3 regions of the Paenarthrobacter sp. genome follow, and region 3 is predicted to be linked to each of the others. Evidence: riboswitches for the same ligand, from Rfam matches in the RefSeq annotation. Region 3 holds a riboswitch; each other region holds the start of a gene.
The links. A riboswitch is a leader RNA that binds a small molecule or an ion and turns the genes downstream of it on or off. The one in region 3 is predicted to bind thiamine pyrophosphate.
Positions count from the first base shown of each region.

Region 1: it holds a riboswitch for thiamine pyrophosphate, as region 3 does, so the genes downstream of both, thiD (bifunctional hydroxymethylpyrimidine kinase/phosphomethylpyrimidine kinase) here and thiO (glycine oxidase ThiO) in region 3, are expected to answer to the same signal.
Region 2: it holds a riboswitch for thiamine pyrophosphate, as region 3 does, so the genes downstream of both, thiC (phosphomethylpyrimidine synthase ThiC) here and thiO (glycine oxidase ThiO) in region 3, are expected to answer to the same signal.

Region 1 is NZ_JAPSHI010000018.1:24,763-34,637, reverse strand. It holds gene ndk (nucleoside-diphosphate kinase) at 1-340, shown strand, start outside; gene RIF72_RS13790 (vitamin K epoxide reductase family protein) at 420-1,088, opposite strand; gene RIF72_RS13785 (Rne/Rng family ribonuclease) at 1,560-4,814, shown strand; TPP riboswitch at 4,981-5,079, shown strand; gene thiD (bifunctional hydroxymethylpyrimidine kinase/phosphomethylpyrimidine kinase) at 5,070-6,620, shown strand; gene rplU (50S ribosomal protein L21) at 6,995-7,303, shown strand; gene rpmA (50S ribosomal protein L27) at 7,366-7,629, shown strand; gene obgE (GTPase ObgE) at 7,784-9,370, shown strand; gene proB (glutamate 5-kinase) at 9,360-9,875, shown strand, end outside.
Region 2 is NZ_JAPSHI010000020.1:12,502-22,376, forward strand. It holds gene lepB (signal peptidase I) at 1-136, opposite strand, end outside; gene lepB (signal peptidase I) at 137-814, opposite strand; gene rplS (50S ribosomal protein L19) at 895-1,248, opposite strand; gene trmD (tRNA (guanosine(37)-N1)-methyltransferase TrmD) at 1,512-2,312, opposite strand; gene rimM (ribosome maturation factor RimM) at 2,313-2,867, opposite strand; gene RIF72_RS14625 (RNA-binding protein) at 2,999-3,241, opposite strand; gene rpsP (30S ribosomal protein S16) at 3,243-3,662, opposite strand; gene RIF72_RS14635 (hypothetical protein) at 3,899-4,351, opposite strand; gene RIF72_RS14640 (VOC family protein) at 4,470-5,342, opposite strand; gene RIF72_RS14645 (amidohydrolase family protein) at 5,422-6,504, opposite strand; TPP riboswitch at 6,589-6,696, shown strand; gene thiC (phosphomethylpyrimidine synthase ThiC) at 6,692-8,554, shown strand; gene RIF72_RS14655 (alpha/beta hydrolase) at 8,537-9,259, opposite strand; gene ffh (signal recognition particle protein) at 9,324-9,875, opposite strand, start outside.
Region 3 is NZ_JAPSHI010000001.1:286,643-296,517, forward strand. It holds gene hemG (protoporphyrinogen oxidase) at 1-209, opposite strand, end outside; gene hemE (uroporphyrinogen decarboxylase) at 215-1,330, opposite strand; gene RIF72_RS01275 (glutamyl-tRNA reductase) at 1,489-2,811, shown strand; gene moeB (molybdopterin-synthase adenylyltransferase MoeB) at 2,872-4,074, opposite strand; gene RIF72_RS01285 (TetR/AcrR family transcriptional regulator) at 4,081-4,815, shown strand; gene RIF72_RS01290 (DUF3107 domain-containing protein) at 4,866-5,090, shown strand; gene RIF72_RS01295 (hypothetical protein) at 5,129-5,431, shown strand; gene RIF72_RS01300 (4a-hydroxytetrahydrobiopterin dehydratase) at 5,523-5,858, opposite strand; gene RIF72_RS01305 (thiazole synthase) at 5,872-6,684, opposite strand; gene thiS (sulfur carrier protein ThiS) at 6,687-6,923, opposite strand; gene thiO (glycine oxidase ThiO) at 6,920-8,191, opposite strand; TPP riboswitch at 8,184-8,302, opposite strand; gene thiE (thiamine phosphate synthase) at 8,330-8,998, shown strand; gene RIF72_RS01325 (ferritin-like fold-containing protein) at 9,029-9,697, opposite strand; gene RIF72_RS01330 (RNB domain-containing ribonuclease) at 9,739-9,875, shown strand, end outside.

The DNA of each region.
Region 1 (9,875 bases), on a different contig from region 3:
CGAAGCCAAGGGCTACACCCTGGCGGAGTTGAAGAAGGTCAACGCGACCCGCGAGCTGCTGGAGCAGCACTACGAGGAACACGTTGGCAAGCCGTTCTACGAGCCGCTGGTTGAGTTCATGCTCAGCGGACCGGTTATCGCTGCAGTCTTCGAAGGCCACCGCGTGATCGAAGGCTTCCGCTCGCTGGCCGGAACAACGGATCCGACGACGGCGGCACCGGGCACCATCCGCGGCGACTTCGGCCGCGACTGGGGACTGGCAGTCCAGCAGAACCTCGTTCACGGCTCAGATTCAGTCGACTCTGCAGAGCGTGAGATCAAGATCTGGTTCGCGGGCTAAACAACCCCGCCGAGATAACAGTTAAGGCCAATGTTCTTCTTGAACATTGGCCTTAACTGTTATCTCGCGAGTGGTGGTTCTACGCTGTGGACGCCACGAAAAGGTGGATGAAGGAGAAGAAGATCGTGGCGATTACGGCCACGTACAACAGGGCAACGATGATCCAGCCCGAACCGGACAAAAGCCTGACCATTGCCGGCGGTGCCTTGATGACCCCACTGGTGACGTTGCGGATGGTTACCCAGACGAACAGCGGGATCATGGCAGCCCATACCACCATGCAGAACGGGCACAGCACGTGGATGACGTAGAGGGCCTGCGACCACAGCCACACAACGAACGCGAAGCCAAGGGTCACACCGGTTTGCAGGCCCAGCCAGTAACCTCGTGAATACCTGGCTCCCGCGAGAATGCCCATGGCTGTGGTGATAATGACAGCGAAGGCGACGATGCCGATGAACATATTGGGGAACCCGAACACCGAGCTTTGTGGTGTCTGCATCACTTCACCGCAGGAGACAAAAGGATTCACATCGCACACTGTCACGTGGTTTGGATCCTTGAGCACCTCAAGTTTCTCCAGCACCAGGATTCCGGACGCCAGCCAGCCAACCACACCGGTGATCAGCAGCAGCCACGCGAAAGGCTTGTCACGGACCGTGCTGGGGAGGGAATCCTGTTGGGTGGATATGTCCTCCACAGGGCTTGAGGCTTTGTTGGCCAGGTTTTCCCTGGCGGTGCTTGGCATCGCGGATGTGATCCTTTTCGACAAATGGCCCGGCAAGCCGGGAAGGGCTCTTGGGAGGATTGTAACTCCGAAGGCTGGACGCTGGCCCCAGCTTGCGGGCGGAGCTCCGCGACACAGCGACCTACCTTGGGAATGTGCAGGGGTGTGAGAGAATGTACATGGCCGGGAGTCGATCCACATTCGAATTCCGGTCCGGTGACTTTGTTCCCAAGACCGCCAGTATGAGCTGGGCATGCCCGGATCACGTGATCCTCGGTAGGCCCGCCATGACAATGGACGGCACCTGGTTGTGGCAGCAGAACAACGGGTTTCAGAATAGAGTCGCCGGCCTTCCAGGGCTGCCGCACCCCAATGCTGGTGCGAACCGGAAGGCATACTGCCGACTTCTGTCAACGCCTGCGGGTTTTGACAATATTTGCTCCACTGGGCGCCGGATGTGGCGGCGTCGCTGGGGCAGGAGTGTTGCCACATATGGATAATGACCAGGTTGTAGCCGTTAATGATGAGGCAGCTCCCGCGGAAACTGCGGAAGCGCCCAAGAAAGCCACCAGGACCCGGCGCAAGGCAGCGCCCAAAGTCGCTGCTGACGTAGAGGTACCTGCGGCCGAGACCCCCACCCGGGAAGCAGCCACTGAGACAACCGCCGCACCAGTGCGCCGCACCCGTTCCCGCAAGAAGGCAGAGCCTGCCGAAACCCTGCCCGGTTTGGGCGAGGACGCTACTGCCGCGGGCGACGCCGCCCCCGCCGTCCCGGAAGCTGCCGAAGCCGCCACCGAGCCGGCCCCCGAGAAGCCGGTCCGCCGTCGTCGTACTACCAAGCCCAAAGCTGAAGTATTAGAGGCACCCGTTGCTGCAGAAGCCGCCCCGGAAACCACGACGCCGGAAAATGGCTCCCAGCCGGAAGTACCGGTCGCTGAGGTAGCCACCGATGTTGCTGCCCAAAACCCGGAATCCGAGGCCGCTGCTGAGGAACCTGCCGAAGAAGCTGCTCCTGCAGCGTCCACCTCCCTGTTCATGGAGCCGGTTTCCATCACCTCCATGATCTTCCAGGCCCCGGACCTCACCACGGTTCCCCGCGTCACCGCGGTGGAGGAGAAGGCTGAGGAGCCCGCAGAAGAAACCGAAACCGCCGCTGAAGGCGAGCTGGAAGACGCAGGTAGTCGCCGGCGTCGCAGGAGCCGGGGCCGCCGTGGTCGCCGTGGAACCGAGCGCGAAGAGAACGAGACCGAGGACGGCACTGAGTCCGAGGACGAGGAAGCGCCGGTAGTAGAAGCCCTCGAAGAAGGCGTCACCTCGCGGCGTAGGCGTCGTAGGCGTCGTGGAGACCAGGATCTTGAACTGACCGGCGGCTCGGACGACGATCCGCCCAACACAGTCACCCGTGTCCGCGCGCCCCGCCCCATCACGGAGGCAGCCCCCTCCAACCGGGTTACCGGCGTCAAGGGCTCTACCCGGCTGGAGGCCAAGAAGCAACGCCGCCGCGAGTCCCGTGAAACCGGACGCCGCCGCCAGGTCATCACCGAGGCCGAGTTCCTTGCCCGCCGCGAGTCGGTGGACCGCCAGATGATCGTCCGCCAGCGCGACGACAGAATACAGATTGGTGTCCTGGAAGACGGCGTGCTTGCTGAGCACTTCGTGTCCAAGACCCAGCAGGACTCCCTGATCGGCAACGTGTACTTGGGCAAGGTCCAGAACGTGCTGCCTTCCATGGAAGCTGCGTTCGTGGACATCGGACGGGGCCGTAACGCCGTCCTGTACGCCGGAGAAGTCAACTGGGACGCAGTTAACCTTGAAGGCCAGCCGCGCCGGATCGAGAACGCCCTGAAGTCCGGCGACTCCGTCCTGGTCCAGGTCACCAAGGACCCCGTGGGACACAAGGGTGCCCGCCTCACCAGCCAGATCTCCCTGCCGGGCCGCTACCTGGTGTACGTACCCGGTGGTTCCATGACCGGCATCTCACGCAAGTTGCCCGACGTCGAACGCAACCGCCTCAAGCGCATCCTGAAGGACCGCCTGCCGGAAAACGCCGGTGTCATTGTTCGCACAGCAGCTGAGGGTGCGTCGGAGGAAGAGCTCACCCACGACATCAACCGGCTGCGTGCACAGTGGGAAGGCATTGAAGGACAGGCCTCGTCCACCAAGGTCCTGGCTCCGGAACTGCTCTACGGCGAACCCGACCTCACCATCAAAGTGGTCCGTGACGTCTTCAACGAGGACTTCTCCAAGCTGATCGTCTCCGGTGACGACGCGTGGGACACCATCGAAGCCTACGTGACTTACGTCGCCCCCGATCTGGTGGGACGCCTCGAAAAGTGGACCAAGGACCAGGACATCTTCGCCGCGTGGCGCATCGACGAGCAGATCCACAAGGCCCTTGAGCGGAAGGTCTTCCTGCCTTCCGGTGGTTCGTTGGTCATCGACCGCACCGAGGCCATGACCGTGGTGGACGTCAACACCGGTAAGTTCACCGGCAGTGGCGGAAACCTTGAAGAAACCGTCACCAAGAACAACCTTGAAGCGGCCGAGGAAGTTGTTCGCCAGCTTCGTCTGCGCGATATCGGTGGCATTATCGTCATCGACTTCATTGACATGGTCCTTGAATCCAACCGCGACCTCGTCCTGCGACGCATGGTGGAGTGCCTCGGCCGGGACCGCACCAAGCACCAGGTGGCCGAAGTGACGTCGCTGGGCTTGGTCCAGATGACGCGCAAGCGCATGGGAACCGGCCTCCTTGAGGTCTTCGGTGAGCAGTGCGAGCACTGCGCCGGCCGGGGTGTCGTCACGCACGACGAGCCCGTTGAGCACCGGCGCGCCAACGTAGTGGCTGCTGAACATCACCGCCCGCACGCAGAAGCGCAGCAGCCTGCGGGGCGGACCGAACGCAAGCGCCGCCGCGGCAAGGGTGGGGGACCGGCCATTGCCGAAGCCCCCGCGCAGGTCCACACCACCACGTCCGCCCCGGCCGCAGCAACCACCACGGCTGAACCGCAGGATCCTGTCCGTCTAGCCAAAGCCGAGGCAACCAGGGCAGCCTTGGCCACGATTGCCGCTGCAGCGCACGCCGCACACCTGCACGACGACGAAGTTCACCGTGCAGAGGAGCAAGCGCGTGCGGCAGGCCGGCACGAGCCAGATGCCAGCCCCGCACCCGGCGCCGCCGCCGGCGGCGAAGCCACCGGCAGTGAAGCAGGGGCGTCAGCCCGCGGTACTGCAAACACGGATGCTGCAAGCACGGATGCTGCAAGCAGGGAAGCGGCAGTCCAGGAAGCAAGGTCCACTCCTGTTTTGCGTTTCGGCGGGGAAGAAGTTGCCTTGCCGTTCGTTGAACACCACGACGAGCCGCAGGCAGCAAAGCCTGCCATGAGCCTGGATCTCCTGGCTGAAGCGTTCTCGCACCTCGGCGCTGCTCCGGCAGCTGAGGAAGAAGCCGCGCCGGTTTCAGTACCGAAGGCTGCTGAGACCCCGAAGGCTGCTTCTCCGGCACGGGCTGCTGAGGAAGATCCTGAGGCTGCTTCAGCCCCGCGTGGTCGTCGTGGTCGCCGTAACAGGAGTGCCAGCAGGGCTCAGGGCGCGGCCAATGAAACCAGCGTTGAACACCATGACGTAACAGCGTCGGCCACCCGTGGTTCGGCGCATGAAGCCAAGGCGACTGTGGAACCGACCCGGAAGGCACCAAAGGATGAGCCCATCATCCTCGGCGTTGGAGTGCCTGCTTCCGAGCTCTAATCGCACCGAACAAGTTGAAAAGGACCCTGCGCTATCTGCCAAACGGCGGGTAGCGCAGGGTCCTTTTCTGTCGGCACTGTAGGCCACGCATGAGCCGCGTGCATAGTCACATCCGGGCTCCGGCGTGGCCCGGTTCCCGCGCCACGTTGCTTCCCGGCTACGCTTGGGGACTGACACGGGGTGCCGGGCGTTGGGCCAGGCTGAGATCCAAACCCGTTGAACCTGTCCGGTTAGCACCGGCGAAGGGATGTCCTCATGACTGCATCATCATATTCATCGGTGTACCCCTTGGACGCACCGGCTTCGGCCCATCCAACCCCGCGCGTCCTGAGCATTGCCGGCTCGGATCCTTCGGGTGGCGCCGGAATCCAGGCGGACCTGAAGAGCATCGCCGCATTCGGCGGGTACGGCATGGCTGCCATCACGGCGCTCACCGCGCAAAACACCAGGGGGGTCAGTGCCGTCCATGTCCCTCCCGCACACTTCCTGCGTCAGCAACTGGACGCCATTAGTGGTGACATCACCATTGATGCCGTCAAGGTCGGAATGCTCGGCGACGCAGCCGTTATTGACGAGGTCCGGGGCTGGCTCGAAGAGGTGTGTCCCGCCGTCGTGGTCCTTGATCCGGTGATGGTGGCCACCAGCGGTGACCGACTGCTTCGGGAGTCCGCTGAGAAGGCATTGCGTTCGCTGCTCCCTTTGGCCCACCTCATCACTCCGAACCTTCCTGAACTGGCCATGTTGCTGGGGGAGCCGGAGGCAACAGACTGGGCTTCGGCGCTGGACCAGGGCAAGCGGTTGGCAGCCGAGTTCGGGAACACGGTCCTGGTCAAGGGCGGCCACCTCCCAGGGCCGGAGTGCCCCGATGCACTGGTAAACACCAGCGGGCTGCTGTCCCAGGATGTGATCGAAGTGGCAGGTCCAAAGGTTGCAACGCGGAACAGCCACGGTACCGGGTGTTCCCTGTCCTCCGCCCTGGCTACAGTCCAGGCAGGAACTGGTGACTGGGAAGTTTCACTGCGGGAAGTCAAGCCGTGGTTGCTAGGGGCGTTGAGGGCCTCTGACGCGCTGCACGTGGGTCAAGGCAACGGGCCCGTGAACCACTTCCACCACTTCCGGCAGGCATCCAAGCCGGGCGCTTTCGCTGCGGCCATGTGGAACGAAGCCGTCCCTGAACTCGAAGCGATTTACGGACTCCCGTTTATTCAAGGACTTCAATCCGGCGAGCTGCCGGAACGTGACTTCAGTTACTACCTTGCCCAGGACGCTATCTATCTCAATGGGTATTCGAGGGTCTTGGCACGTGCTGGAGCCTTGGCCCCCACGGAGGAAGAACAACTGTTCTGGGCAAAGGCGTCACAGCAGTGCCTGGAGGTTGAATCGGAGCTGCATAGGAATTGGTTGAGCACGCGGGAAGCCTCCACGACAATCGGACCGGTCACCAAGTCCTACGTGGACCATTTACTGGCAACATCCGCTGCCGGCAGCTACGCCGTGGTGCTGGCAGCGGTCCTGCCCTGTTACTGGTTGTACGCGGAGGTGGGTCAGCGGCTTCATGCGGCATACGTAGAAGCCGGCGCGCCTGCGGACCACGCATATGCGGGCTGGTTGAAGACCTACGCCGACGAGGATTTCGCAGCGGCAACAAGGAAAGCGATCAACTTCACGGATGCTGCGGCCGTCGTGGCTTCCGGTACGGAGCGGGCTGCCATGATGGATGCCTTCACTCAGTCATGCCGCTACGAGACAGCATTCTTCGATGCTCCGAGGCTGTTTGCGCAGGCTTCGTTCACCCGCGCTCAGTAGCTTTCCACGCACGTATATGAGACCGATTGGAGCGACACGTCTGCGCGTCGCTGGTTGGATCGCGTTAATCTCGCCCAAACACTGTAGGCTGTATGGGCACGGTGCCGGGAGAGTCCGTTACAACTGGTGACGCAAGTCACGAGGTAGCCTCCGGACCCGGCCTCATTTGCAGCTGAAGGTCAAACTAGCGTAATCTTGATCTTCGGTGCTTACGCCAACACTTGGGTTATGCCCCTTGGAATTGTTCATGGGATGACTCGCGGACTTCGATCAGAAGTCCACGGCGTTGAGGCACAGCGCGAACCAGGGCTGATTCCGGTTCAAGGTTCCGCACGCAAATTTTGTAATAAACGTCGAGAGAAGTGAGTACCCAAGTGGTGTACGCGATTGTCCGCGCAGGCGGCCGCCAAGAAAAAGTTTCCGTTGGAGACTACGTAACGCTGAACCGCGTCCCCGGTGGAGCCGGTAGCACGCTTGAGCTGCCCGCATTGCTCCTGGTTGACGGCGAGAAGGTCACCTCCGCAGCTGCGGAACTGGCCAACGTCAAGGTCACGGCTGAGATCCTCGAGGACCTCCGCGGTCCGAAGATCGTCATCCAGAAGTTCAAGAACAAGACCGGCTACCGGAAGCGTCAGGGTCACCGTCAGGAACTGACCAAGATCAAGATCACCAGCATCGCGTAACTTTCGTTACCCGCTGTTCAGGTTTTTCAGTTTCCCCAGAAATTTAGAGGCAGGCATTTCACATGGCACACAAAAAAGGCGCGAGTTCCACTCGCAACGGTCGTGACTCCAACGCTCAGTACCTGGGCGTCAAGCGTTTCGGTGGTCAGGTAGTTTCCGCTGGCGAGATCATCGTTCGCCAGCGTGGAACCCACTTCCACCCCGGCGCAGGCGTCGGTCGCGGTGGCGACGACACCCTGTTCGCACTGCAGGCCGGTGCGGTTGAGTTTGGTACTCGCCGCGGCCGTCGCGTAGTGAACATTGTTGCTGCTGCAGCTGCAGAGTAACAACAAGTTCTGAACCGGTGGAGCGGGCCAAACGGCCCGCTCCACCGTTCTTTTAACCGCATTACAATCGACTAGGGCGCTTTAGCGCACTGGTTTTTGCAATAACGCTGGCAACAGCAACAAACGCTGTGAGACAGCAACTGAGGAGATTCACGTGGCGAGCTTTGTAGACCGGGTAGTCCTGCACGTATCCGGCGGAACCGGCGGCCACGGCTGTGTCTCTGTCAAGCGGGAAAAGTTCAAGCCGCTCGGTGGACCCGATGGTGGCAATGGCGGCAACGGTGGCGATGTCATCCTGCGTGTATCTGCCCAGACCACAACCCTGCTTGATTACCACCACGCTCCCCACCGCCACGCCACCAACGGTGGCCCCGGCATGGGTGACTGGCGTGGAGGCAAGAACGGTGAAACCCTGATTCTTCCCGTGCCCGATGGCACCGTGGTCAAGACCAAAGACGGCGAAGTCCTGGCCGACCTCGTTGGCGAGGGTACCGAATACATTGCAGCTGCCGGCGGGCAGGGTGGCCTCGGCAACGCATCCCTTTCATCGCAGAAGCGTCGGGCTCCGGGCTTTGCCCTGCTTGGTATCGAAGGTGAATCCAGCGACATCGTCCTGGAACTGAAGTCCATCGCAGATATCGCGTTGGTTGGTTTCCCTTCGGCCGGTAAGTCGAGCCTCATTGCAGCCATGTCTGCTGCCCGGCCCAAGATTGCCGACTACCCTTTCACTACCCTCATCCCCAACCTCGGTGTTGTGCAGGCCGGCGATGTCCGCTTCACTATCGCCGATGTTCCCGGCCTGATCGAGGGCGCCAGCGAAGGCAAGGGCCTGGGCCACAACTTCCTGCGTCACGTAGAGCGTTGTGCTGCGCTGGTTCACGTCCTTGATTGCGGAACACTCGAATCTGACCGCGATCCTCTTTCCGACCTCGCCATCATCGAGGCCGAACTGGAGAAGTACGCAGTAGACATGAGCTACGCCGGTGTTGACGGCGAAGTTGTGCCCTTGAATGAGCGTCCCAAGCTGGTAGTCCTCAACAAGGTGGACCTTCCCGACGGCAAGGACATGGCCGAGTTCGTCCGTCCGGATCTCGAAGCCCGCGGCTACCGCGTTTTTGAGGTATCTGCAACGAGCCACGAGGGCTTGCGCCAGCTCGGCTTTGCCATGGCTGAGATTGTCCAGGCAGCGCGTGATGCCGTTCAGGCCACGCCTCCCAAGGTTGCTGCTCCCGTCCTGCGTCCCCGTGCGGTCAACGAATCCGGTTTCAAGATCCGCCGCGAGGAGAAAAACCTCGAGCCACTGTTCCGCGTCCTGGGTGAAAAGCCAGTGCGATGGGTCAAGCAAACTGACTTCACCAACGAGGAAGCCATTGGCTACCTCGCCGACCGCCTCGCCAAGCTTGGTGTTGAAACCGAACTCTTCAAGGTCGGCGCCAAGCCCGGCGACACCGTGGTAATCGGTGAAGACGATGGCGTGGTGTTCGATTGGGAGCCCACCATGATGGCCGGCGCAGAGCTCTTGGCTACGCCCCGCGGTACAGACATTCGCGTTGCGGACATCGGCGACCGCCCCACTCGTTCACAGAAGCGCGACGAGCAGCTCGAACGCCGCGAAGCCAAGGCCGCTGCGCGGGCTGAGCTTGAAGCTGAACGCAAGGCCGGCATCTGGACAGAATCAGTCAGTGGTCGCCGTGCCCAGGCAGTGAAGGAAAGCCACCTGGATTCCGGTGATGACGACTAGGACCGTCGACGCCCCGGACATAGCTGAGCGACTTGAGCGCCAGGCCCTCGCCACCGCCAAGCGGATTGTTGTCAAAGTAGGGTCATCCTCACTGACCAGCATCAAGGGGGGCATCTCCGAAAAGTCCCTCACCGGACTGGTCAATGCCCTCGCTGAAAAGCGCAATTCCGGGACAGAAATTATCCTGGTGTCCTCGGGTGCTATTGCTGCAGGGCTTGCCCCCTTGGGTCTCGCCAAGAGGCCCAAGGACCTTGCCACGCAGCAGGCTGCCGCCAGTGTAGGGCAGGGACTCCTGATGGCACGGTACACCCAGGCTTTCAACGCCCACGGGGTAACGGTCAGCCAGGTTTTGTTGACCGCCGATGACCTGATGCGCCGGACGCAGCACACGAATGCCTTCAGGGCTTTGGACAGGCTGTTGAACCTTGGTGTTGTTCCGGTAGTTAATGAGAACGACACCGTAGCCACGCATGAGATCCGCTTCGGCGACAACGATCGCCTTGCT
Region 2 (9,875 bases), on a different contig from region 3:
CGGCGTCGCGCGAGCCGGATGTGACGCCGTCGACCTGGCGCGGCTCAGCCACACCGGCAGCGGCATTTGCCGTTCCGTCCGAGAGCCGGGCGTCGTCGTCGTACCGCTCGGGATTCTCAGGAGCTTTGTCCGGCATTTACTGTCCGTTCTTCGATGATGTTTCAGCCTGCGCTGAGCGAGGCATCTCTGCAAATCTATCAAGTGGCCAAACAATCCGGACCGGTCGCCCGATAACACGCTCGACCGGGACCATGCCGCCACCTGGCGCTCCCAGTAGTCCACGGGAGTCAGCAGAACGCGAACGGTGGTCACCCATGAGCCATAGACGGCCATCAGGAACTACGACGTCGAATTTCTGCGTGCTGGGCTCATCCCCCGGATACAGATATGGTTCCTCAAGAATCTGACCATTGACCGTGAGATGCCCTGCTGCGTCACAGCACTGGACGTGGTCGCCCCCGATCCCAATGACCCGCTTGACGTATGTCGTGTCACTGCCGGTAAGCCCGAACCATTGGCTTGCAGCCGACACCGTGTCAACGAACGGGCCCTGGCCGCTGCTCAAGGGGGCGAAGGAACCGCGGCCGTCGAACACCACAACGTCACCGCGGCGGATCGGCTCGGCGCTGAAGGCCGTCCGCGAAACCAGGATCCTATCCCCTTCAACGAGGAGGGGCTCCATGGACTCGGACGGAATGTAGTAGACATCCAGCCACGAGGACCGGACCAAGCCGCTGATCGCGACCGCCAGCACCAGTGCGAGCAAAACAAAACGCCAGCCCTGTTTACGGGGCTGGCGTTCTGTTGTGTCCATGACTCGTATCCCTGTTGCGTTGCGGATTGCTCCGGAACTACCGGGCACGAATCCTGGACCCGTTGCGTAAGTCGCAGGACTTACTTGGCGAAGTCGCGCTTTTCCTTGATCTTCGCAGCCTTACCGCGCAGTGCGCGCATGTAGTAAAGCTTCGCGCGGCGGACGTCACCCTTGGTGACGACCTCGATCTTGTCGATGATCGGGGAGTGCACCGGGAAGGTACGCTCTACGCCGACACCGAAGGAAACCTTGCGCACGGTGAAAGTTTCGCGAACGCCGTCACCCTGGCGGCCCAGGACGAAGCCCTGGAATACCTGGACACGGGAGTTCTTGCCTTCGATGATGTTGACGTGAACCTTGAGGGTGTCGCCCGCGCGGAACTCCGGAACATCGTTACGCAGCGAGGCTGCATCTACGCTATCGAGGATATGCATTAATCCACTCCTGGTGAACGCCACAGGTCATTCACTTTGGGTTACGGCAGACAAGCCCGGGCATGAAAGCAGCCGGAAATCTCCGCCGAAGTTTCTTAGTGTCCAGCTCCGCCACTGATTGGCGTCGCCGGGTTGTCCGACTGTTGGCTGAACTCCCCCTGTGGCAGGTGTCAGCCCAGCAGACACAAGGGTTAATTCTGCCATAGTCGCCACCATCCGGCCAACTGCCATGACTTCCGGACGTTCGACGGCGGGAAGTGGACTTAGTTTTCGATGTCGCCGCCGGGCCTGGCCTTGAGGCGGCCGTCAACGACGTCGTACCCGAGGTCTGCGAGGGCTTGGCGGTCCGCGCGACTCAACACACCGGCGTCGAACCCCTCCATAAGATCAGGCCTCCGCTCAGCCGTCCGGCGGAACTGCTCGTGGCGACGCCACTGCGCAATCTTGCCGTGGTTACCGCTGAGGAGGATCGGAGGGACGTCGTGTTCCCGCCATGCCGACGGTTTGGTGTACACGGGATACTCCAGGAGGCCATCGGAGTGGGACTCCTCTACCAAAGACTCAGGGTTGCCAACCACGCCGGGAAGGAGGCGGCCAATGGCCTCGACCATGGCCAACACGGCCACTTCTCCGCCGTTGAGGACGTAGTCACCGAGACTTACGGGCCGGACCGTGAAGTGTTCCTGCGCCCAATCGATGACGCGCTCGTCGATGCCTTCGTAGCGTCCGCAGGCGAAGACCAGCTGCTCTTCTTCGGCTAGCTCATAGGCCAAGGCCTGGTTGAACTTCTCCCCTGCCGGCGAAGGGACAATCAGCACAGGCCTGGAGCCCTCACGGGCGGCTGCGACCGATTCGAGCGCCTGCGCCCAAGGCTCGGCTTTCATGACCATTCCGGCGCCACCACCATACGGCGTGTCATCTACAGTCCTGTGCTTGTCCGTGGTGAAGGTGCGCAGATCGTGGACGTTAAGCTCCAACAACCCGTCCTGGCGGGCCTTGCCTATGAGCGATAACTCCAGTGGAGCCAGGTACTCAGGAAAAATGCTGACAACATCAATCCTCATTCAGGCATCATCCCCGGCGTCGTCCTTGGACTCCTTGGGATTCTCGTCATTGATCTCAAAGAGGCCGGCCGGCGGAGTGATCAGGATGTACCCGCCCTCGACATTGACCTCCGGCACGATTTCCTCGACGAAGGGAACCAAGATTTCCTTGCCGTCGTCGGCCTTGACCGTCAACAGATCCTGAACGGGCAGTGTGGTGAGGGCGGCAACCTTGCCCACCACTCGCGAACCGACCCGGGCCTCGAGGCCAACGAGCTCGTGCTCGTACCAGCCCTCGTCATCATCCCCGTCGTCCAGTTCCTCGGTTTCGACGAAGAGCTTCGCCCCACGGATGACCTCGGCGGCATTGCGGTCGGCAACTTCTTCGAAGCCAAGCAGGAGGATGTCCTTGTTCCACCTGGCACTGCGGATGGTCAAAGGTCCAGCGGAGGCGGGCTCAACGACGAACTCCGTTCCGGCGACGAAGCGCTCGGAGGGGGCATCGGTGAGAACCTGCACCGTAACCTCGCCGCGGATGCCATGGGGTTTGCCGATCCGGGCCACCTGGAGCTGCATGGGTTCCTCTGAATTCTTGTAGTGCCCGCGCCACCGGGCGGCAACGGACAGGAAAATGTGGATAAAGCAATCCGGCCCCTCCACCATATTCGGTGAAGGGGCCGGATCTAAGACAAGTAGTGCTGAGCGCGTTACCGGCGACGGTCGGTATCGACGACGTCGACCCTGACCTGCTCGCCACCAGCCAAAGCTGCAACCACAGTGCGCAATGCGCGTGCGGTGCGTCCCTGACGGCCGATCACCCGTCCGAGGTCCTCCTGGTGAACGCGCACCTCGAGGGATTCCCCGCGGCGGTTGTTCTTGGCACTGACCTTGACATCCTCAGGGCTGTCAACGATCCCACGGACCAAGTGCTCGAGCGCTTCTGCCAGCAACTTACTCAGCCTCGGTGGTCTCTGCTTCAGCCTCGGCCGGAGCTTCGGCTTCGTCCTTCTTGGCCTTCTTGGTGATGGCTTCCGGAATGATGACGGAACCCTTCTCCGGGGCTACGAAGGCTTCCTTCGGAGCTTTGGTCTTCAGGGTGCCTTCCTGGCCCGGCAGGCCCTTGAACTTCTGCCAGTCACCGGTGATCTTCAGGATCGCGGCAACCTGCTCGGTGGGCTGGGCGCCAACGGAAAGCCAGTACTGGGCGCGCTCGGAAGCGACCTCGATGTACGACGGCTCTTCGGTGGGGTGGTACTTGCCGATTTCTTCAATGGCACGGCCATCGCGCTTGGCGCGGGCATCCATGACGACAATGCGGTAGTACGGTGCGCGCATCTTACCGAAGCGCTTAAGGCGAATCTTTACGGCCACTTTTGTGGTCACTCCTGTTTCTGAAACGAGGTGAACCCGACGTTTTGCACCCGTGGGGCGGGCCATACTTGACGGTTCGAAGGACAAGATACGAGCACGGAGAGAGGGGCCGCACCGATCGAGTACCTGTCTATTGTGCCAGATGCCCGGAGCAAATACGACTTAGCCCATGTTGAGCGGCGTGTTCTTGCCCACTCCCCCGGTTATAACGTGCCGCGCTTGTCCGGATCAATGCCTCATTCAGACCAGACGAAGAGCCCGGAGCGCTCCGCCTTCTCAACGTCCGTGGCAAGGGCGGCCAACTGCTGGACGTACTGGCGCGATCGCGCTGCATCAAACGGCATATCGTCCTGTGCGGCCCAGGCAGCAGCCACGTCATCGAGGACGTTCGCGTCCCCTTCGCTTTCATAGGTGAGGAGTTCGGCCAAGGCCCGCACCATGGCCTCAGGAACGCCCAGGAGCGCATCACTGGTGACATCAACCAAAGCAAGCTCATAATCAGCTCCGGCGGCGTGGACAGCTTGTCCTGCGAGGTCGCCCAACTGCTCCACCTCGAAGTCGGTGATTCCCTCAATCCTCACGGCGGGGCCGGTTACGTCAGCCCCCTTTTCAAGGGCAGCTGCCCGCTTGAGTGCTTCATCGTGGGTGGCTACAAAAATTTCGGCAAAGCCCATGGAGAGTACTCTCATTCCTTCGTGCTGACGGGGCGGCGGCACGAATCCGAATGGCTTCGTGCCGTCACTGCCCAGCCTAGTGCAGGAGGGAGCCTGTGCAGGAGGGAGCCTGCGCAGGAGTGGCAGCAAGCTGCTAGCGGACGGCAACCCGCAGCTTGTTCCGCCAGGGGTCCTCAAACCGAAGCTCAGCTCCTGTGTGATGATTCTGCACTCCTGCGACCTTCAAGCGATCGGCCAGCGCTGCGACGTCGTCACTGCCGGGGACTTCGATCAGAACCTCCCCGAGGCCGAGCGTGTCCTTTCGGGGGCCTGCTCCGCGACTGTTCCAGACGTTCATGGCCATGTGATGGTGGTAGCCGCCGGCGGAAACGAATAGTGCCTGGCCATGCCAGCCTGCGGTTCGCTCGAAGCCGAGAGTCTCCACGTAGAACTTTTGCGCAGTTTCGACGTCACCCACTTGCAGGTGCACGTGTCCGATCCCGGCAGCGGCCTCGCGTTGACCTGTCACCGCAGCTTCACTCAGGTGCTGCTGAAGGAAGCGCTGCGGTGGCAAAGCCACATTGTCCATCACAACATTCTTGCCGTCCCACTGCCAGAGCTCACGCGGCTTGTCGTAGTACAGCTCAATTCCGTTGCCTTCGGGATCAGTGAAGTAGAACGCTTCGCTCACCAGGTGGTCGGCGCTGCCCGCGAAAGCACGAGGCTCGTACTCCGCGGCCGTAGCAATAGTCGCGGCCAGCGACGGCTGATCTTGGAACAGGATTGCCGTGTGGAACAGACCAGCCTCTCCCCGCCCGGGAATCTGCAACCCAGCAGCGGGGGCAAGGTGGACGACGGGCTTTCCCACGCGCCCCAGGTACAGCCCACCATCCTGCTCGGCCACAACTTCCAGGCCGAGTGCCCGCTGATAGTAGTCGCTCATGACTTTCATATCGCCCACCTTGAGCATGACAGTGCCCATGGTGAGTTCGGCAGGCAGAAGATCCTGGCTGAATGATGAGGTCATGTGAAGCTCCCGGGTTCTGAGGCGGCCGCGCATCGGCACCTTCTTACCTATCTAAATTACTTGAAGCTTCAATTTATTCCTAACGGACGACATTGCCCCTGAGCACGACATGCTTGAGCGCCGCGACGGTACCCGGATGACGACGCGGATCGTCACTGCACAGCACGACGTCGGCACTTGCGCCTTCGCCGATGGCCTCGACTCCCAGCCACTCACGGGCGCCCCAGGTGGCGGCGTGCAGCACCGCCGCCGGCGGAAGGCCGGCGTCGTGCAGTTCCATCATTTCGTCCGCAATCCTGCCGTGTTTGATCACGCTGCCGGCGTCAGTACCTGCATAAATTGAAACCCCTGATTCGAAGGCCTCCAGCACCCGCTCGCGACGACGCTCCCAGAGACGAATCATGTGGGCCGCGTAGTCAGGAAACTTCGGCCCTGCCTGGGCAGCGATATCCGGGAAGGTAGCGATGTTGACCAAGGTGGGGACGATAGGCACTGACTGTTCCACCAAGCGCGGCAGATGCCGCGGAAGGAGACCAGTGGCGTGCTCTATGCAGTCGATATTGGCGTCGAGCATGTCATCTATGGTGGCCTCGCCGAAACAATGTGCGGTGACCCTTGCGCCCTCATCGTGCGCCGCCGAGATGGCTTCCTTGACGATCTTCGCAGGGAACGAGGCTGCGAGGTCTCCAACACCGCGATCGATCCAGTCGCCCACCAGTTTTACCCAGCCATCGCCGTCGTGGGCTTCCTTCCGGACCGTCTCCACTAGTTCTCCGGGCTCAATTTCATGGCCCAACCCGCGGAGATAACGTCGGCTCCGGGCGATATGCCGACCCGACCTGATCAGTCGGGGCAAGTCCGTTCGTTGCTGCACCCAGCGGGTGTCGCCGGGCGATCCGCAATCGCGGATCAGCAGCGTTCCAGCGTCGAGGTCTGCCTGGGCCTGGGCCTGCGTGACCTGTTCGTCCACAGCTCCTCCAGCGCCGAGCCCAATGTGGCAGTGGGCATCAACGAAACCCGGCAGAACCCAGCCATCCAACACCCTGTCCGGCGTCGCAAAGGGACGCTCGAACGTCAGCTTGCCGTCTACGGACCACAGCCCATGGCGTTCTTCGGCTGCCGATACGAGCACGGGTCCGCTGAATTCGATGATGTTGGCCATGGCAAAAGCGTAGCGGGGGGAGGTGCGATGGAGCCTGGTGCCTGCATGTGACTGGGAGCCCGTCGGGAGCTGTGGTAGCTTCGTCTACGACCACACGGGGGCCCCTGCAGGGGCTGAGATCGGACTGACGCAGTCTGCGACCGTTGAACCTGTCCGGGTAATGCCGGCGAAGGAAGTGAGTATTCCCTTGAGCACCACAGAAACACAGCACAGCCCTGCCCAAAACCAGACCAATACAGTCCAAAACCAGATCAATACGGCGGAAACCGTCACGCAATCCTTGAAGTCCCATTCGTTGGCTTGGCTGGAAGATCCAAACAACGGCATACGGGTCCCCGTCACGGAGATCGCGTTGGAGCCCTCCCCCAATGGGCAAGCCAACAAGCCTCTGCAGGTATACCGAACAGCGGGCCCCGGAAGCGATCCCGTGGTGGGCCTTGAGCCTTTCCGTGCACCATGGATCGAATCCCGCGGAGACACGGAGGAGTATTCGGGGCGGGAACGGAACCTGCTCGACGACGGCAAGTCCGCGGTTCGGCGTGGAGCCGCGTCAGCGGAGTGGAAGGGTGCGCAACCGGTGCCGCGCCGCGCCGTCGCGGGTAAGACCGTCACGCAAATGCACTACGCGAAACAAGGCGTCGTGACTCCGGAGATGCAGTTCGTTGCGTTGCGGGAGAACTGTGACGTTGAGCTGGTCCGCAGCGAAGTTGCCGCGGGAAGGGCAATCATTCCGAACAACATCAACCACCCTGAATCAGAACCGATGATCATTGGCAAGGCATTCTTGGTCAAGATCAACGCCAACATCGGCAACTCGGCAGTCACCAGCTCCATTGCAGAGGAAGTGGACAAACTGCAGTGGGCAGCCCAGTGGGGTGCTGACACCGTGATGGACCTCTCCACGGGAGATGACATCCACACCACGCGGGAGTGGATCATCCGAAACTCGCCCGTTCCGATCGGAACAGTCCCCATCTACCAGGCGCTGGAGAAGGTGAACGGCGAGGCGAATCAGCTCACGTGGGAGATCTTCCGCGATACCGTGATCGAACAATGCGAGCAGGGCGTGGACTACATGACCATCCACGCGGGAGTTCTGCTGAGGTACGTGCCCTTGACCGCCAACCGCGTCACGGGCATCGTCTCCCGCGGGGGTTCAATTATGGCCGGATGGTGCCTGGCGCATCACCAGGAGAACTTCCTCTACACGCACTTTGACGAGTTGTGCGAAATCTTCGCCAAATACGATGTCGCGTTCTCCCTGGGTGACGGGCTTCGTCCCGGTTCCATCGCCGACGCGAACGACGCCGCGCAGTTCGCGGAGCTGGATACGCTCGCTGAGCTGACGCAACGGGCGTGGGAATTCGATGTCCAAGTCATGGTGGAGGGCCCCGGGCATATTCCTTTCCATCTGGTGCGCGAAAATGTGGAGCGCCAGCAGGAACTGTGCAAGGGTGCGCCGTTCTACACGCTGGGTCCCCTGGTTACTGATATCGCACCTGGCTATGACCACATCACCTCAGCTATCGGCGCCACGGAAATCGCCCGCTACGGCACCGCGATGCTTTGCTACGTGACCCCGAAGGAACATCTGGGGCTTCCCAACAAGGACGACGTCAAGACGGGTGTGATCACGTATAAGATCGCGGCTCACGCAGCTGACCTCGCCAAGGGACATCCGGGGGCCCATGAGCGTGATGATGCGCTTTCCAAGGCACGGTTCGAGTTCCGCTGGAGGGACCAGTTCGCTTTGTCCCTCGACCCGGTCACGGCAGAATCCTTCCACGACGAGACCTTGCCCGCTGAACCAGCGAAGACCGCGCATTTCTGCTCCATGTGCGGCCCCAAGTTCTGTTCGATGCGCATCAGCCAGGACATCCGTGACGAGTATGGTTCGGCAGAGTCACAGGCCGCAATCGCAGGGATGTACAGCGGGATGCGGGAAAAGAGCGAGGAGTTCCTGGCCTCAGGTGGAAAGGTCTACCTGCCGGAACTTCAGGTACCGGCGAACCAGGGTGGGAGCGAAAGCAGCTCAGGAAGCCTGAGCTGACATTGCCCGTCCAACATCTGCGATGAACGAGCGGATTACCTGAGCGCCATCAACGGAATCCTGGGGCCGGTGTCCACCCGCTGCCACACGGCGGAGGGCACCGGTCTCCTGGAGATAGCCGGCGATCTCCTCATACAAGGGCTCCCAACCGCCAGTGAGAACCAGTGTGGGGACGCCCGGAACAATGTGAAGCGGGGCTTCCCACGGTGGTGCTTGGAGCCGGAGCCTGCGGGCTGACCGCCGCGCCTCCGGAGTGTCCAGTCCGCCGGTCTCGGCAGAGAAAGCGCGCCGGTAATACTCACGTTGGTAATCGGCGTCGTTAAGCTGGCTCCGCACATCGAACAGCGGTTCCATCAGGGCCCGATAGGAAGCAGTCGCCGGAAGCTCAGCGGTCAGGGACAAGCAGGAAGGCTCCACCAAACAAAGTGAGTGCACAAGGTCCGGGCGCTCGACTGCCGCCAGCATGGCCGAAATGGCGCCTTGTTCGTGGGCAACGATATGGCCGCCACCGGAATCAGCCAAGGCGTTGATCACTATTGCGACGTCGGCCGCCACGTTGGACTCTACCGGTTCGGCCACGGAGTCAAAGCCGTGCCGCCGTAGGAAGAGTGCATCATAAGCAAGGGCCATGCCATGTTGCTTCGGCCATGCCGCAGCACCGAAACTTCCCAGGCCGTGGACGAAGGCTACGCGCTGCTTATGCATTGATTCAGCCTATTCCACGGCTCCGACATCCCAACTGCGGCGCGGTTGGGATGTCAGCCACGGTTTACTTTCCCAGGAACTTGTCGAAGCCCTTGGGGAGGTTGAGCGATGAGGGATCGAAGTCTGCCGCGCCTTGGCCGAAAGCTGCGCCCGTGGGGGCTGCCGAGGCTGCGTTTGCCCGTTTGGCTTCTGCATCCCGCAGCTCCTGGGCTGCCTTGGCAGGGTTGCCCGAGCGCGCCTTCTTCTTCGGGGCGTTTTTGCCTCCCTTGCGTCCTCCGCCGGGGCCTCCAAGGCCAGGCATCCCGGGCATACCCGGCATGCCACCACCCTGCGCGAGCTTCTTCATCATCTTTTGGGCCTGGGCGAAGCGCTCCAGCAGGCCATTGACCTCAGACACGTGCACACCGGAACCCTTGGCGATACGGGCGCGACGGGAACCGTTGATGATCTTCGGAGCTACACGCTCGTGCGGAGTCATGGAGCGGACGATGGCCTCGACGCGGTCGATCTCTTTTTCGTCGAAGTTCTCCAATTGCTGCCGGATGTTTTGCGCGCCCGGCATCATCATGAGCATCTTCTTCATGGAGCCCATGTTGCGGATCTGCTGCATCTGGGC
Region 3 (9,875 bases):
GCGAACGATTCCGCCCCGCTGTCCAGGTGCAGCCCGGCAACAACGTGACTTCCCACGCAGCCGCCCCAGGCCTGGTTGGCCTCAAGGACGGTTACCGCAGAACCGGCCACGGCCAGTTCCCGTGCGGCGATCAGGCCCGAGATGCCACCGCCCACTACGACGGCGGCTGGTCCTGCTGCTGCTTTGGGCGTTGCGTGTCCCCCGCGCATTGTTCCTACTCCGCGGGGATGGAGTGAATGAGCTCCACGACGCGCGTCAGGACTGTGGGGTCCGTTTCGGGGGGAACTCCGTGACCGAGGTTCAGCACGTGGCCCGGTGCGTGGGAACCGGCGGCAATTACTTCGCGGACGTGGGCTTCAAGGACCTCCCACGGGGCAGACAGAAGAGCGGGGTCGATGTTGCCCTGAAGCGGCACAGTGCCACCGAGCCGCCGGTTGGCCTCGTCCAAGGGCAGCCGGTAGTCCACGCCCACGACGTCCACTCCGACGTCGCGCATGGCAACCAGCAGCTCGGAAGTGCCTGTGCCGAAGTGGATCAGCGGTGCCCCGAGTCCACGGGCGTGGTCAAGCGCGCGTGTGGATGCCGGCGCCACGTACTTGGTGTAGTCAGACAGGCCCAGGGATCCGGCCCAGGAGTCAAAGAGCTGCGCTGCCGAAGCTCCTGCCTCAAGCTGGGCCTGAAGGAACATGCCGGAGGTATCGGCAGCCCAGTTGGCCAGCGCGGCCCAGGTCTCGGGCTCCGCATGCATCATGGTCCGCGGGCCGAGGTGGTCACGCGAGGGCTTCCCTTCAACCATGTAGGCGGCGAGTGTGAATGGCGCACCGGCAAAGCCGATGAGCGGGGTCTTGCCCAATTCGGCAACCGTCAGGCGGACCGCTTCACGAATGGGCTCCAGGGCTTCCCACGTCAGCGTGGGCAGGGCAGCAACGTCAGCTGCTGTCCGGACCGGCTTATCCAGGACAGGTCCCACGCCTGGAACGATGTCCACACCGACACCCGCCAGCTTCAGCGGAATGACGATGTCAGAGAAGAAGATGGCGGCGTCCACATCGTGGCGGCGAACAGGTTGGAGGGTGATCTCGGCGGCGAGTTCCGGGCGGAGGCAAGAGTCCAGCATGGCCACGCCCTCGCGCACCTTCAGGTACTCCGGAAGGGAACGGCCAGCCTGGCGCATGAACCATACCGGCCTGCGCGAAGGGGCGCCGCCGCGGTATGCCGTAATAAGCGGCGAGTCCGAGGTGCGACCGTCCTTCAGCGGGTGGTTGGCGTCGAGGGTTCCCGCCGGGGCGTTGGAGGCCGTACTGTTGGATGCTGCCGCGCTTGAAGTCATGCCTTCGATTGTGCCGAAAATCCGAGGCAAAAGATAACGACAAGCTGTCACGTCGCGCCCCGCCCGGGCCGTTGTGGCCGGGATCACTCGCCTGCGTGTGGATCACCACGGCGCCACATTGTTCTACCGGGCTACGAAAAAGCTATGATTGGGGTGCTGTGGTTCTTTTCTCATTGGTGGCTACACACGCCGACATCGACCTCGAAACCGTCGCTCAGTTGAGCAACGGTTCCTCTGAGCTTGCCTCGGCAGCCCTGACAGACTCCTCTGTGGTTTCCGGAGCCGTGGTCCTGGCCACGTGCAACCGCTACGAGGTTTACGGCGAAACTGCCAACGGCGCTGACCTTGAGGCAGCCCGTTCCGCCCTCGTTTCACAGATCAGCGAACTCAGCGGCCTCAATGAACAACTCGTCTCCCGCTCCTTTGCGACACATACCGGCCCGGACGTTACCCGGCACCTCTTCGCCGTGAGCGCCGGACTGGATTCAGCCGTAGTGGGTGAGCGTGAAATTGCAGGCCAGGTTCGACGGGCACTGATCACCGCCCAGCAGGAAGGCACCGCCAGCTCCGGCCTCGTGCGCCTCTTCCAGGCAGCATCCAAGACCGCCAAGGATGTTGGTGCGCAAACCGCCCTCGGATCGCGTGGGCTTTCCATCGTGTCTGTCGCCTTGGACCTGGCCACCGACCTCGCCGAGAACGACGATTGGTCCACCAAGAAAGTGGTTGTCTTCGGAACCGGGGCCTACGCCGGCGCTACCATGTCACTCCTCCGTGAGCGCGGCTGCACGGATGTTTCCGTTTATTCTTCTTCCGGCCGCGCCGAAGGCTTCGTGGCGACCCGCGGCGGAACAGCACTCGACGCCGACACTCTTCCCGCTGCTGTTGCCGCAGCAGACGTCATGATCGGCTGCAGCGGTTCCGACAACCGGGTGGAGGCCGCAGACCTTGCCCGGGTCCGGGCAAATTCGGGCAAGCCCTTGATCGCGATTGACCTCGCCCTCACCCATGATTTCGACCCCGCAGTGGGCGAACTCGACGGCGTTGAACTCCTGACGCTTGAATCCGTCCGGCTCGCTGCACCCCAGGAACAAGCAGAGTCACTCTCGCAGGCCAGCGCAATCGTCAACGGCGCTGCCACCTCATTCGAGTCCGAACGCGAAGCCCGCTCCGTGGACACCGCCATCGTGGCGCTCCGCCGCCACACCATGAACGTCCTTGACGCGGAAATGGAAAAAGTCCGCGCCCGTCACGGTTGTACTGCTGCTGCCGAAGAGGTGGAGTTCGCCCTACGCCGGATGGTCAAGCAGCTCCTGCACATCCCCACCGTCCGGGCGCGTGAACTGGCAGCCAACGGCCAGCAGGACGACTACGTTGCCGCACTCGAGGCCCTCTACGGTATCCAAGTGGAACAGCCCCGGCCTGTTGCCCCTGCCGCCGAGTGCCCGGTGGATCACGAGCAACTCCGCTCCGAAAGCGCCTGACCGCCCTAGTTGGGCGGCCCACCGCCGGCTTGGCCGTACTAGCTGCGCACCCACCTATGCCTAGTAGACGGGCTTCTGCGGCTCCACATCACGCACCCAGGCGAGAATACCGCCGTCGAGATGGCTGACGCGGGTATAACCCGCCTTTTGTGCCGCTTCCAAGACTGTGGCCGAGCGCGTCCCGGCCTTGCAGTGGAACACTATGTCCTTGTCCTGCGGCAGCTCTACCCACGCCTCGCCGGAGAGAATACGGCCTTGCGGAATGAGGCGGGAGCCATCGATGCTCACAATGCTGTGCTCGCCGGACTCACGGACATCCACGAGTTCAAAGTCCCGATCCCCGAGCTCCCGCTCGGCAAGCATTCCTGCGAGGTCCCTGGCGGTAACAGTGTGCGCCTGGTCCGCGGCCGCCGGTGGCGTCACGCCGCAGAAGGCTTCGTAGTCAGTCAGTTCCGTGATGGGTTCGGCCTCCGGATCCTTGGAGACCCTAATCTCGCGCCAGCTGCCACCAAGAGCGTCAAAGAGCGCCACACGGCCGAGCAATGAACGCCCGACGCCGGTGATCAACTTCACGGCCTCAGTGACCATGAGCGATCCAACAGCTGCACACAGCATGCCGAACACCCCGCCCTCGCCACAGGACGGCACAGACCCTGCGGGAGGCGCTTCAGGGTAGAGATCCCTGTAGGTGGGCCCGTGTTCGGCCCAGAAGACGCTCACTTGCCCATCGAAACGGAAAATGGAGCCCCAGACGTAGGGCTTCCCGAGGATGGCAGCGGCGTCATTCACGAGGTACCGCGTGGCAAAGTTGTCGGCCCCGTCCAGGATGAGGTCATATTGCGCAAACAGCTCCAGCGCGTTGGAAGAGTCGAGCCGGACGTCATGTAGGACCACGTTGACCAAAGGATTGAGCTCTGCAATGGCATTGCGCGCAGATTCGATCTTGGGCGTACCCACGTCCTTCACGCCATGGATTACCTGTCGCTGCAGGTTGCTGAGGTCCACCACATCGTCGTCCACAATGCCAAGAGTGCCCACGCCCGCGGCGGCCAAATAGAGCAGGGCAGGAGAACCAAGGCCTCCCGCGCCAATGACGAGGACTCTTGCATTCTTGAGCCTGCGTTGGCCCATGGCGCCAATTTCGGGAATGATGAGGTGCCGGGAGTACCTCTCCACCTCGGCCGGCGTGAGTTCGGCGGCCGGTTCAACGAGGGGCGGCAGGACGGCGGGCGCAGCAGCGGGGGCAGCAACAATTGAGGCCATACCCCAATGTATGCCTGCAGATGCCGCCCGGTCATATTACCCCCCGGTAGAGTAGTCATAACTGCAAAGGAAAGGCGGCAGACTGTGGCTGACGGCACACGGGCAAACGATGGAGCACCGGCCAAGCTGGAACGGGCAGGTACAACGCGTTCCCCACGATTGCCGCGGGACGAGCGCCGCGCACAGTTGCTGAACGCAGCCTTGGAAGTATTCGTCTCCAACGGCTTCCATGGGGCGGCCATGGACGAGATCGCAGAAGCCGCACATGTAAGCAAACCAGTGCTTTACCAGCACTTCCCGTCCAAGCGCGAGCTCTATATGGCTCTTTTGGACAGCCACTTGGCAACCTTGACACAGCTCATGCTCGACGCCTTGAACTCCACCACGGACAACAAGGAACGCGTCAAGGCCGTCATGCGCGCCTATTACAGGTTCATCGCCGACGACGACCAAGCCCACCGCCTGGTATTCGAATCGGACCTCATTAATGACCCCGACGTCAGTTCGCGTTTGGAGACATTCAACAAAACGTTTGCGGACGCCGTGGCCCACGTCATTGCCGAGGACACCAAGCTTCCCCCTCTTGAAGCGCAGCTCCTTGGGCGGGGTTTGGCCGGAATGGCGCAGGTCAGCGCCCGGTATTGGCTTGAAACGGACGGAAACCTGGACCTCGATGTGGCCAGTGATCTGATCTATCGTTTAGCTTGGCGCGGAATCAGTCGATTCCCCAAAGAGTCCTAGGCTACAAATAGAGGACTGACTTAACCCTTGATTGGCTTGGAGGCCTTGCTGTGGAAGTAAAGATCGGCATTCAGAACGTTGGCCGTGAGATCGTGCTCGAATCCGCTTTGGATGCCGACGCGGTTGCCAAGATCGTGGCCGAGGCCGTGACCAAGGGCTCCGAACTTCGCCTAACGGACGAGAAGGGCCGCCAGATCATCGTTCCCGGCAACGTCTTGGGCTATGTGGAGATCGGCGCCGAGGAAGTTCGCCGCGTAGGCTTCGGCGCCCTCTAGCCCAATCCCCGCGTCCCGTCGTCCGCTAAGGAGTTTTCATGCTTTCTCTCGTCGTGGTGGTTTTGGCCACCATTGCCACCGGATTCATCGTGTGGGCCAACGACAAGCGGCACGGCAAATACGGAATTGCACTGCCGGCCGGCGTCTCAGCAGCTGTCGGCACCCTGAGCTGGATCGCGTTCATCAGCGCCGGATTGGGTTACCAGCCGGGCGCAACGTGGATTCCGTGGGTCCTGCCGATGGTGCTCGGGACTGCCGCGGCGGTTGCTGTGGTGCTCTTTCTGGGCCGGAGCCGGACGAAGCACGATACTGTGGCGCTCACCAAGGCCCTGCGGCTCTAACGCTTTAAGCCCGCGAGATGGCAGTTAACACCAATGGTCAAGTAACACCAATGGTCGAGCTTGGGATTGGTGTTACTGCCATCTGGGCGGTTCATGACGCCGGATACCGGTCCGGCTGGGCGGCTGCATGCATCCTTGCGGCCGCTTCGCTGACAGCGGTGGCAGCGGCAACGTCACGTTTCGTCACCTGGCCGCCCGCATCGTGGGATACGTAGCGAACAAAGACCCTGTTGTAGCGCCACTCCAGATCCGGATGATGATTTTGTTCCTCGGCGATCTGTCCAACCGTGGCAATCAACGCAAGCGCGTCCGCCGCCGTCGAGGTTTTATAAACCGTCACCAGACCATCTAAATACTTCCAGTCTGGAAGGGCCCTGAGGGCATCGTTGATGGCTGCTTCGGTCAGTTGGTCTTCCGTGCCTGCCATGACTGCTCCTTCATCAGAGGAACTCTGCCCGGCCCTCCATCGCCGAGGATGCGAGCGCGTGCTCCCGCCGTGGAATCCGGCCCGCCTGCTTGGCCAGCCTACCGGCGATCACAGCGTGTTTGAAGGCCTCGCCCATCTGCACGGGGTTTTGCGCCCGCGTTACGGCGGTGGCAAGCAGGACGGCGTCGCACCCCAGTTCCATGGCGAGGGCAGCATCGGAGGCTGTTCCGATCCCCGCGTCGAGGACCACGGGTACGGAGGCCCGGGACACGATGAGCTCAATGTTGTGCGGGTTCAGGATGCCAAGGCCGGTTCCGATGGGCGATCCCAAGGGCATGACGGCTGTTGCACCCAGATTCTCGAGCCTGAGCGCAAGCACGGGATCGTCATTGGTGTAGGCGAAAACCTTGAAGCCGCGGTTTACAAGTTGTTCGGTTGCATCCACCAATTCCACGGCGTCGGGAAGGAGCGTGTGTTCGTCTGCGATGACTTCCAGCTTCACCCAATCGGTCTCAAGTGCTTCCCTAGCCAGTTCAGCTGTCATCACAGCGTCCTTGGCCGTGAAACAACCGGCAGTATTGGGCAGCACGCGGATGTTATGGTCCACCAAGAGCTGGAACAGCGAGCCTGTTTCGGCGGGCGAATAGCGGCGCATCGCCACTGTGGTGAGCTCCGTCCCCGAAGCGAGGAGCGCTGATCCCAAGCCGTCGAGGCTCGGCGCGCCTCCGGTCCCCATGATGAGGCGGGAACCGAATTCGACGCCGTCGATCACCAGCGCGTCGGTGCGAACGTCAGTGGTGTGGACGTCAACGTTTGCTGTTGTCATGATTAGCCTCCCTGGACTGCTGTTACAAGTTCGAGTTCATCTCCGTCGGCGAGCGCCGTCACGGCCCATTGGCTGCGCGGCACCACCTCGGAATTGCGTGCGACGGCGACTCCCAGCTTGCCGCCGTCGGCCGCCTGTCCGCGAGGGTCCAAGGCGCGACCGGTGACGGCGGTAACGAGGGTACTGACGGACGCGTCATCAGAGACTGCGTGGTCGGTTCCGTTCACTTTAATGTTCATGCTGTTTCCTTGGTAGTGGTTCGTGCTGCTGGCGTGAGTGCTCGGGCAACAGGGGCGTTGCTCGCGAAACGATGGGGCATAAAGGGGACCCATCGGGGGTCCGCCGAGCCACTAACAATGAGTTCTCCGACGATCTTGGCGGCCACGGGAGTCAGGAGGACTCCGTGGCGGAAGAATCCTGTTGCGATCACCAGGCCCTCGACGTCGCCATCGGAAGCACCGACCCGTCCGAGCAGTGGAGCGTTGTCCGGTGTTCCGGGGCGGGCGCGGGCGGTTGCTTCAAGGAGTTCCAGTTCAGCCACTGCGGGGACCAATACTTGGGCGTCCCTCAGCAATTGGTAAACGCCACCGGCTGATACCGCATTGGAAGGCGCTGACAACCCATCTTCGCGTTGCGTGGCTCCAATCACCACAGTTCCGTCGTCCCGGGGGACGATGTAGACAGGCATCCCACGGACCATCCCGCGAATCGTTGATGTGACCAAGGGCCGCAGGTGATCAGGGACGCGAAGCCGGAGGATGTCCCCGTAGACCGGCCTTACCGGAAGTTTGAGGCCATCAGGGAGACCGGTAAGTTGGGACGCCCCCAGCCCGTTGGCTACCACGGTCTCTCCGGCGAGGACGGCGGCTCCTGACTCAAGGTCCACTCCTGCGACCCGCCCGCCTTCCCACAGCAAACCGCGCGCCCGGGAAGCAATGGCGAATCCGTCGTCGACTCCCGGCACCCAGGAACTGTCGCTTGGCGAATGGCTTGCCAGTCCTGCCAAGAGGCATGCCGCCAGTTTCCTCGGATCGACTTGGTGGTCGGCCGGTATGTCGAATGCGCAGGAAATCTGCGGGCTGAGGAGCGGCTCCCGTTGCCTCGCACCCCGCAGGGCGAGAGGTTCGACGCCCAAACCGGCCGCAAGCTGTACCGACCTCAGGTCTGCGAGCGCCCGGCGGTCGGCTGCATCGGCACCCACGGCAAGGGTCGGCGTCGTGCGGTATCCGCTGTCCCCTGCACTTTGATCCAGGCCGTCCACAAAGGAGGGCCATAGCTGGGAAGACTCAAGCATTAAGTCAAGAAGGTCTTCTTCTTGGTAATGGAGTTCGCTGACGGGTGCAAGCATGCCGGCCGCTGCGAAGGAGGCGCCCGAAGCAGGTGCGGGGTCGATCAGCGCAACTGATCGGCCCAATCGCCGGGCTTCGTGGGCGATGCCGAGGCCGATGACGCCGCCACCAATGACTGCAACGTCTGCATGAAGAGGGGTATGGCGGGGATCTGCCATTCGTTTCCTTCCCTACGCCGGTACTAGCCGGATCAGGTCAAGCGGTCGGCGCTGAAGCCCTCTCAGCCGGACAGTCATATGACGAATGTCGCGGCTCCCGCAGTACGTGCCCAGTTTAGAGGAACTACTCTGGTTCCCATGACTCAGCCTGACGCTCTTGCCTCCGCCCGCCTCTACCTGTGCACAGATGCCCGTAAGGAGCAGGGCGATTTTGAGGACTTCGTCGACGCTGCTTTCGAGGGCGGCGTGGACATCATCCAACTCCGCGACAAGACTCTGGAAGCTGCCGAAGAACTGGAGATGTTGGCCGTCCTGCGGAGCGTCGCACAACGGCACGGCCGGCTGTGGGCTGTGAATGACCGGGCCGATGTTGCCAGTATTTCCGGGGCCCCCGTGTTCCACATCGGGCAAAAGGACCTGCCCCTGACGGCCGCCCGGACCCTTCTGCCGAACGTCACCGGCATCGGCCTCTCCACTCACACAACGGAACAAATCGATGCAGCCGTGGCCACCTCCCAAGGGCCCTTGGGACTGGATTATTTTTGTGTGGGCCCGGTGTGGGCAACACCCACCAAACCAGGCCGCGCTGCGGTTGGTTTGGACTTGGTCACATATGCCGCAGAAGCGGTCAAGCGTTCAGACGGCGTGACCCTTCCTTGGTTCGCCATTGGCGGCATCGATCTCAGTAACGTTGAGCAAGTTGTGAAAGCGGGCGCCAGCCGGATCGTGGTGGTCCGTGCCATCACAGCGGCAACGGACCCGACGGCGGCAGCCAAGTCGCTGCTGGAAGCTTTGGATACCGTCTAGGGAAAGGCGGACGTGCGTGCGATCCGCGGGCTAGGCGGTCAGCCCGAGGCCGGTCATCCGGCGGGCGTGCTTATCGGCGAGCTCCGTCGTCAGCGTTTTCACCGCGGCACGCGCGTCCCCGCCGTTTTTCAGTATTGGTCCCAGCAGGGGATGTTCCATGCCGACACGCTGCGCCTGCGTCAACGCTTCTCCCACCAAACGGCGGCCCCACAGCGCTAATCGCGAAGCGAGGCGCGGGTCATCTGCCAAGGCCCGCCTGAGCAGGACGCGAAGGACTTCCGTGGCCTGATCGGGGGAGGCAACGCGCTCAACGAAATGCTGCGTTGTTGGGTCGAGGAACATGGAAACGGCTCTATAGAAATCTGATGACACAGTATCGATGACATAGGCCTTCATCACGGATTCGAACCAGTCCCCCGGCTTGGTGCGCTCGTGGAAGTGATCGAAGGAGCGCTGAAACGGCAGCATGGCCTGTTCCGGATCCAGGCCCATCTCCGACAACCGGTTGTTGAGGACGGCAAAGTTGCCATAGGCCCCTACTGCGATCTTAGCGAGCACGGACCTGTCATGAAGCGTGGGCGCGTGGCGGGAGTCCAGGGATAGCCGCCCAAAGGCGGACAGCTCGCCGTACGCCATGGCTCCGAGCAACTCCGTGGAGAGTTGTCCGGCGTAGGCTGCGGCGTCCGGGGAAGTGCCCATGATCCAAGACTATCGGCCCAATTCGGGCTAACCTGATTTTCGTGTCACATCATCGGATTGCGCCCAACGTCGACGACTCGTCGGACCAGCTTGCTGCGGCCCTTGCTGCTTTGAGGACGGAGCTGGAACTCCCCGGCGAATACCCAGCAGAAGCGGTGGAGGAGGCGCAGGAAGCGGT